2 regions of the Mesorhizobium sp. CC13 genome follow, and region 2 is predicted to be linked to the other one. Evidence: predicted binding sites of a transcription regulator. Region 2 holds the regulator's gene; the other holds the start of a gene.

Region 1 (4,381 bases), on a different contig from region 2:
AGCATGGTCTTCGATGGCTGATAGTCTTCCCATCGCCGCAAGAGAGATCGTTTTGTCGTGCTTTGCATGGCCATGGTGTCAATCCTTTCCGATTGAAGTTCCGATTACCCTCCGCCGCCGGCGGAAGGTTGAGGCACTGCCTTCGCATGTCGGTTTGGGCGCGACGGCCTGAAACGAAATGCGAAATCGGGAGATGCCATCCCTGGCATCCGCGACTGTCGATGCGCCTAGTAGCCCATTCCGCCCATGCCGCCGTTTCCGGCTGCCGAGGCGGCGGAATCCTTCGCCGGGATATCGGCGATCATCGCTTCCGCCGTGATCAGCAGGGCGGCGATCGAGCCGGCATCCTGCAAGGCGGTGCGCACCACCTTGGCGGGATCGACGATGCCGGCCCTGATCATGTCGACATAGGTTTCCGTCTGCGCGTCGAAGCCCTGGTTGCGATCCTTGCTGTCGGTGAGCTTGCCGATGACGATGGAACCCTCGACGCCGGCGTTCTCGGCGATCTGCCGGATCGGGGCCTCCAGCGCCCTGAGCACGATCGAGACACCGGCGCTGATGTCCGCATTGGCGCCTGTCACCGAGGCCAGCGCGGTCCTTGCACGCAACAGCGCGACGCCGCCACCCGGGACGATGCCTTCCTCGACCGCCGCGCGCGTGGCGTTCAGCGCATCGTCGATGCGGTCCTTCTTCTCCTTGACTTCGGTCTCGGTCGCGCCGCCGACGCGGATCACCGCGACGCCGCCGGCTAGCTTGGCCAGCCGCTCCTGCAGCTTCTCCTTGTCGTAGTCCGAGGTTGTTTCCTCGATCTGCGCCTTGATCTGGGTGATGCGCGAGGCAATGCCTGCCTTGTCGCCGGCACCGTCGATCACCGTCGTCGTGTCTTTCTCGATCACGACGCGCTTGGCCCGCCCAAGCATGTCCAATGTGACGTTTTCCAACTTGATACCGAGGTCCTCTGAGATCATCTGGCCGGCGGTAAGCACCGCGATGTCTTCCAGCATGGCCTTGCGCCGGTCGCCGAAGCCTGGCGCCTTGACGGCGGCGACCTTCAGGCCGCCGCGCAGCTTGTTGACGACCAGCGTTGCGAGCGCCTCGCCCTCGACGTCCTCCGAAATGATCAGCAGCGGCTTACCGCTCTGCACCACCGCCTCGAGGATCGGCAGCAGGGCCTGAAGATTGCCGAGCTTCTTCTCGTGGATGAGGATGTAAGGATCCTCCATCTCGACGCGCATCTTCTCTGCGTTGGTCACGAAATACGGAGACAGGTAGCCGCGGTCGAACTGCATGCCCTCGACGACGTCGAGTTCGGTCTCGGCCGTCCTGGCTTCCTCGACCGTGATGACGCCCTCGTTGCCGACCTTGTCCATGGCCTTGGCGATCATTTCACCGACCGATGCGTCGCCATTGGCTGCGATGGTTCCGACCTGGGCGATCTCACTGGACGATTTGACCTTCTTCGATTGCGCCTGGATTTCCTTGACGACGGCGGCGACGCCGAGGTCGATGCCGCGCTTCAAATCCATCGGATTCATGCCGGCGGCGACAAGCTTGGCGCCTTCGCGCAGGATCGAGGCGGCAAGCACTGTCGCGGTCGTGGTGCCGTCGCCGGCAAGATCGTTGGTCTTGGAGGCCACCTCGCGCACCATCTGCGCGCCCATATTCTCGAACTTGTCGGCGAGCTCGATCTCCTTGGCGACCGTGACGCCATCCTTGGTGATGCGCGGAGCGCCATAGGCCTTGTCGATGACGACGTTGCGCCCCTTGGGTCCAAGCGTCACCTTGACGGCATTGTTGAGCAGTTCGACACCGCGCAGCATTCGGTCGCGGGCATCGGTGGAGAATTTGATTTCCTTGGCAGACATGATGTTTGTCCAATCGATTCTTGAATGAGGCCAATCTTGAATGAGCGCGGTCAGGCGGCCTTGTCGGCGGCGGCTCCGGCCTTTTCGACGATGCCCATGATGTCAGCCTCCTTCATGATCAGGAGGTCCTCGCCGTCGATCCTGACCTCGGTGCCGGACCATTTGCCGAACAGGATGAAGTCGCCCGCCTTGACGTCGAGCGGGATCAGGGTGCCGTTTTCGTCCCGAGAACCAGGTCCGGCGGCGACCACCTCGCCTTCCTGCGGCTTTTCCTTTGCCGTGTCGGGAATGATGATCCCGCCTCTGGATTTCAAATCACCTTCCGCACGCCGGATGACGACGCGGTCGTGGAGTGGCCGGAATTTCATTGGGGTCTTTCTGCGGCCGCGCGTAGGGCTGCCACGTCACCAACATAGGGCGTTTGGCACTCGATTGATAGGATTGCCAAAATTAATTCTTGCGTATTTCAAAATATTCTCTCTGACTATCTGAAATAATTTTCAGAAATTATCACTTTTCAAGGGCCGTATTTTGGTTTCAAGCGATTGTTTATTTTACGTAAATTGAGATTTTTAATTCGTGTCCATAAATAAAAATTATTCCGCGCCTTGTTCGCAGCTCAATTGAAGCGCATATACGTGGCTCGTTGATTTGGCCGATTTGGCTTTAGCGGTGTCAGAGACCCGCCATTCACTACCGAATTCTCGATAGCGGCTTTATTGCGCCAATCCGGCGCATGTGTCGTTCCGTTCGAACCTCGGAATGAACGCCGGCGCTGACCACGGATGTACTGGCAGCGTCGGCATCGTTCCGGTTCGGATGGGAACAATGCAGGAGGCGCCTTTGCGTGCTCCTGCGGAAATCGCAACCATGGCCAGCCGTACCACACAGACCGTCGTCCATTTTTCCGCGCCGTTCAGGCTGCCTGAGTTCGATACGCTGCAACCAGCCGGCGACTATCACGTCGACCATGACGAGGAAGCGATCGAGGGCGCCTCTTTGCTTGGCTGGCGACGTGTCGGCGCTTTCATTCACTTGCCTGGCATCGGAATGCACGGATTAACGCAGCAGATGGTGCCGATCAATCCGGCGGATCTCGACGCCGCACTCGAAAAGGACAGACAACCATGACTTATGCAAGCGCCCGGCAATCCGGCGTCCATCCGATCCGACCTGTCGCTGCAACCCATCTTTTTGCAGTAGGCCAGGCCGTTCACCTGCGCGGCAATTTCGGCACATTCCCGAAAACCTCGGAGGTCTACTACATCACCGGCACACTCCCGCCGAGGGGAGATTCACCGCAATACCGCATCCGCAGCGATGGCGAGCGGCATGAGCGGGTGACGACACAGGATAGCCTCGAACCGGCCCGCGCCTCGCAATTCAGCGAAGGCGCAACCCTCATCGAAAGGACGTTCGGCCATGGCCAAGGGACAGAAACGCAGCAATCGCGAAATCAGGAAGCCGAAGCAGGAAAAGGCGCCGCCCAAGCCTGAAAGCACGTTCGGTAAACAAATAAAGCTCGCCGCGAACAGCAACGCTTCGCGCGGCAAGGGCTGATAACCGCGATCGGCGAGACCAGTGGGCAGGAACGATGAAGATCATGATCGAGTTTTACAGGACCCGCGACGCGGACGATGCACATGCCGTCATCGGTCGTGAAACCGTGGAACTCGACGATCTCGACGGCGCCATCGCAGCCGCGCGGCTGTTGGCGCGGACCCTCGACATGCCACAGCGTCCCGACTCCATGACGATCACCGACCCGAACGGCAGAATGCACTACTGCGGCATCATCGGCTCGGAAGCGGTGGACGAAGGAAGGCAATGATCATGAATATGCAGCACCTCAAGGAGACTGAACGGAAGCGAATTGCAGCCGCGATCAGCGTCTGGGAAAACGAAGGCGGCGCGCCCGGTCAGGATTCCATGCACCATCAATATGGCCGCCGTATCGAAGCCGACCGTTCCTGGACGATCTATCATGTCTTTACCGGCATTCCGGCGCGCTTCGGCGGCGATGCCATGACCGGCCTGAGCCGTCTGGATGCAACCAGCGGCATGTTGTGTCTCAACCTTCGCAACGCCGAGCGCCGCAGGGAACGCATTGAACTCTCGCCCTTCAGAACAATCCCGAAACCGGCGGAGCGCAGGTCATGACGCTGGCCTTTCCCAACCCAAGCCGCAGCTTCGACGAAGCGCGCAACGCCGTGCGCTTCATGGGCCACGACGGCATGTTCCAGATCCGCTTCTTTATCGAGGCGGGTGCGCTGACGAAGTCGGATGCCGCTAGACGCGAGGCGGGGACGCTGGAAGCCAGGTGCCTGTCGGCTTTCGACGCCTTGCGCACAACCATCTACGATGTCGCGTGCAAGGCCTATTCGCACGGCCGCCGCGATTCCTACACGCTGACCGCCGCGGATTTCCGCTAGGCGGTTTTCCATGCTGATCCGCTATGGCTATGAGATCACGTTGACATGCCAGCAGCCCACGGCCCTGGTCTGCCTGCTATCGGT
Region 2 (4,381 bases):
CCTCGAGCCGCTGCTTCCAGTCTTCGATCTCGCTTGCGGTGCCGGCAAAGCAGAGATGGCCCTGGCCAGTCGTGCCATGCGGCGGCACCGGCAGCCTGGCGTCGGGCTTCGGCGGCTGGCGCGTGGCGTCCGCGTTGAACAGCAAAAGCACGCCCTGGCCGCAACGGAAGAACACGTGGCGGCCTTCCACCCTGGCGATCCGCGTCAGCCCCATCACCTCGCCGTAGAATTTCTCCGCGGCGTCGAGATCGGCGACATAGAGGGCGGATTCGAGGATGGCGGAGGGCTGCACCTAGACACCCCCCGCTGGCCTGCCGGCCATCTCCCCCGCAAGGGGGGAGATTGGCTGTGGCAGCCGCACCGCCTCAACGTCGAAATCGCAACAGGATCGCCCGCAGTTGAGCTGCCGATCTCCCCCCTTGCGGGGGAGATGGCCGGCAGGCCAGAGGGGGGTGTCTAGGTGCGACGTCATCGCCTTCGTTGCTTACGCCACCGCCATCTGCTGCAGGCTGACCAGCCGCGAGATGCCCTTGCGGGCGAGGCCCATCAGCTGCAGGAACTCCTCCTCCGAGAACGGAACGCCCTCGGCGGTGCCCTGGATCTCGACGATGCCGCCCTTGCCGGTCATGACGAAGTTGGCGTCGGTGCCAGCCGCGGAATCCTCGAGATAGTCGAGGTCGATCACCGCCTGGCCGTCATGGATACCGCAGGAAATGGCCGCGACATGGTCCTTGAGCACCTTGTCGACGCTGACCATCTGGCGCGCTTCCATCCAGCGCAGGCAATCGTGAAGGGCAATCCAGGCGCCGGTGATCGACGCCGTGCGCGTGCCGCCGTCGGCCTGGATCACGTCGCAGTCGACGGTGATCTGGCGCTCGCCCAAGGCCTGCATGTCGACCACGGCGCGCAAGGAGCGGCCGATCAGCCGCTGGATCTCCAGCGTGCGTCCGCCCTGCTTGCCGGCCGATGCCTCGCGGCGCATGCGCTCGCCGGTCGAACGCGGCAGCATGCCGTATTCGGCCGTGACCCAGCCCTTGCCGGAATTGCGCATCCAGCCCGGCACCTTCTCCTCGAGGCTCGCCGTGCACAGCACATGCGTGTCGCCGAACTTGACCAGGCACGAGCCTTCGGCGTGCTTGGACACGTTGCGCTCGAAGGAGATGGCGCGCATTTCGTCGAACTGGCGTTTGGAGGGGCGCATGCGGGTTCTTTCTCAGGAATTTGGCAGATGTCGCCGGCTTGTAGCCCCATGCCCACGGGAGCGCAAAGGAAAACCGGCAAGCCGGACCATGGTTGTGTTCGGGCCGGCGCTGTCTATATCATTCGAGGCGGAGACCAAGAAGAAGATGACCAAAGCGGTTACCGACCCCAGCCTGCAGTCCCTCGACATGCGCTCGCGCGACATCTTCCGGCGCATCGTCGAATCCTACCTGCGCGACGGCGAGCCGATGGGCTCGCGCAACCTGTCGCGCATGCTGCCCTCGTCGCTGTCGCCGGCCACCGTGCGCAACGTCATGAGCGACCTCGAACATCTTGGCCTCGTCTATGCGCCGCACATCTCCGCCGGCCGCCTGCCGACGCAGAAGGGCCTCAGGTTCTTCGTCGACGCCTTCATGGAACTGGGCGACCTCTCCGACGAGGAACGCCGCACCATCGACGCCCAGGTCAAGGCCTCGGGCGACGGCGCCTCGCTCGAGCACATGCTGACCGAGGCGAGCCAGATGCTGTCGGGCCTGTCGCGCGGCGCGGGCCTCGTGCTCGCCACCAAGAACGAGGTGCCGCTCAAGCACATCGAGTTCATCCAGCTGGAGCCGTCGCGGGCGCTCGTGGTGCTGGTGTCGCAGAACGGCGACGTCGAGAACCGCGTCGTCGAGCTGCCGCTGGGGGTCACGCTGTCCCAGCTGCAGGAGGCCACCAACTTCCTCAACGCCCATATCCGCGGCCGCACGCTGGCCGAGGCGCGCACCGAGATCGCCCGCCTCAAGGACGAGACCAAGGCAGCGCTCGACACGCTGTCGCAGCAGCTGGTCGAGAAGGGCCTCGCCGTCTGGGCCGGGGCCGACAGCGGCCTGCCGGCCCGCCTCATCGTGCGCGGCCGCGCCAACCTGCTGGAAAACGTCACCGCCCAGGCCGACATCGAGCTGCTCAAGCACCTGTTCGAGGACATGGAGACGCAGGACGGGCTGATCCAGCTGCTCGACCTCGCCGAGGAGGGCTCCGGCGTGCGCATCTTCATCGGCTCGGAAAACCGGCTGTTCTCGCTTTCGGGCTCGTCGCTGGTGGTGGCACCCTATCGCGACAAGGACGCCCGCGTCGTCGGCGCGCTCGGCGTCATCGGCCCGACCCGGCTCAACTATGCGCGCATCGTGCCGATGGTGGACTATACGGCGCAGCTTATTTCGCGCATGCTGCGATAGCCGCACAGCCAGGGGAGACCCAGATGGCGCTCGAACAGATCAAGGCCCAGATCGCGGTCCTGTTTCAGGAAATGGTCAACCAGCCCGAGGACGCCCACGAGCTGCAGGAGCAGATCCGCGAGAAGCTCGCCGAGCTGCGCGCGCAAGGCCTGCCGCTGCCGCAGGACCTGGTCGAACTCGAACGGCGCCTCGACGCCGACCTTTCATAGCCGCCGCTGCTTCGCTTCATGAAGCGCCGGGCTCGACCCGGCGCAAGATCATGCTTCGACGCGGGTCCAGTCAGCCGAACTTGCGCTGGGCATCGAGCGCGAGCCCCATCCCGACGCTGCCGAAGGCATCGCCCTGCACCACCTTGGCGCCGGGGACGAGCTCGAGGATGCTCTGGCGTGCCAGCGGGATGGCGGTCGAGCCACCCGTCAGGAACACGGCGGTGATGTCCTCGGCGCGCACGCCGGCCTCGGTCAGCGTGTCGGCGACGGTGGCGGTGACACGGCCGACCTCGGTGCGGATCGTGTCTTCCAGCTGCCCGCGGGTGAAGGAAGCGGAGAAATGCGCAGCCGGCAGGTCGACCTCGACGGTGGCGCGGTCGGCGTCGGTGAGCTCGATCTTGGCCTTTTCGACCCGGGTCGCGAGCGCGTGGCCGAAACGCTGCTCGACCACCTCGATCATGCGGTCGACCAGGTCGGGCCGGGCCGCCTCGAAGCGGATCTGGCGCAGGTCGAGCTTGGCCTTGGGGGTATAGAGCAGGTTGATGCGCTGCCACGTTGCCAGGTCGATGAAGTAGCCGGCCGGCAGGTTGCGCTTGCCGTCCTTGGTCGGCGTCAGATAGCCGAGCTCGGGCATGACATGGGCGATCGAGAGCAAGCGGTCGAAATCGGTGCCGCCGATGTGGACGCCGCGGTTGGCGAGGATGTCGGCCTTGCGTTCGGGGGCGGCCGCGCGCTCGGGCGAGACGCGGACGATGGAGAAGTCGGAGGTGCCGCCGCCCATGTCGACGATGAGCGCCAGTTCCTCGCCGGCAACCGTGCGCTCGTAGTCGAGGGCGGCAGCGATGGGTTCGAACTGGAAGTCGATGTGCTTGAAGCCCTGCTTGCGGGCGGCCTTTTCGAGCTCGCCCTGAGCTTCGGCATCGGCCTTGGCGTCCTCGTCGACGAACTGGACCGGACGGCCGAGCACGACGTTTTCGACCGCTTCGCCAACATGGCCTTCGAGCTTGTCCTTGAGGTGGCCGACGAACATGCCGATGATGTCGGTGAAGGCGATCTGCCTGGCCTTGATGCGCGTCTTCTCGTGCACCAGGGACGAGCCGAGAACGCTCTTCAGGGCGCGCATCAGGCGGCCCTCGGCGCCATCGGTGTACTCGCCGATGGCGCGGCGGCCCATGGCGGTGTTGTCGTCCTCGAAGTTGAAAAAGATGGCCGACGGCAGGGTGACGCTCTCGCCCTCCAGCGCAACGAGGCGCGGCCGGCCGTTCTCGATGACGCCGACGGTGGAATTGGAAGTGCCGAAGTCTATGCCGCCGTAAGCCGGTCGCATCTGAATATCCTGAATCTTGCTGCGTGAACGGGCGGCCTGAGCAATGAGGCCGCAGCGGGACCGTGCGCGTACACGAGCAGGCATGACATGTCGATGACCGAAACGGCGATTTCGGCAAAATGTGATCGCTGGCCCAAGCGACGCGACATTTGCTGGAAACGGCATTTGTGCCATAGAGCCGGCGATCAACCGACAATCAGGCTGTTCCGATGACGCTTGCAGGATTTCTCGCCTATAGCGGCGCGCTCGCCATTGCCGCGGCCATACCGGGCCCCGGCGTGACCGCACTCGTGGCGCGGGCGCTCGGCTCGGGCTTCCGCTCGTCGCTCGCCATGTCGCTCGGGCTGGTGCTGGGCGACCTGACCTATCTCACCGCCGTGGTGTTGGGGCTCGCCATGGTGGCGCAGACCTTCGGCATGGTGTTCCTG

The links. Region 2 encodes HrcA, which represses chaperone genes, less so after heat shock. Its sites were predicted from a motif close to GTTAGCACTCNCNNNNNGNGAGTGCTAAC; they were not measured.
Region 1: a site for HrcA is predicted at 2,286-2,314, ahead of PV773_RS06215 (co-chaperone GroES). Genes of this name have one in related genera too.

Annotation. Positions count from the first base shown of each region.
Region 1 is NZ_JARDJI010000003.1:83,817-88,197, reverse strand. Features, by position in the region: gene PV773_RS06225 (hypothetical protein) at 1-74, opposite strand, end outside; gene groL (chaperonin GroEL) at 228-1,865, opposite strand; gene PV773_RS06215 (co-chaperone GroES) at 1,916-2,233, opposite strand; gene PV773_RS06210 (hypothetical protein) at 2,736-2,996, shown strand; gene PV773_RS06205 (hypothetical protein) at 2,993-3,361, shown strand; gene PV773_RS06200 (hypothetical protein) at 3,460-3,696, shown strand; gene PV773_RS06195 (hypothetical protein) at 3,699-4,025, shown strand; gene PV773_RS06190 (DUF1488 domain-containing protein) at 4,022-4,297, shown strand; gene PV773_RS06185 (transglutaminase family protein) at 4,308-4,381, shown strand, end outside.
Region 2 is NZ_JARDJI010000021.1:28,766-33,146, forward strand. Features, by position in the region: gene PV773_RS21555 (VOC family protein) at 1-292, opposite strand, end outside; gene rph (ribonuclease PH) at 485-1,201, opposite strand; gene hrcA (heat-inducible transcriptional repressor HrcA) at 1,347-2,417, shown strand; gene PV773_RS21570 (hypothetical protein) at 2,441-2,626, shown strand; gene PV773_RS21575 (Hsp70 family protein) at 2,697-3,953, opposite strand; gene PV773_RS21580 (LysE family translocator) at 4,163-4,381, shown strand, end outside.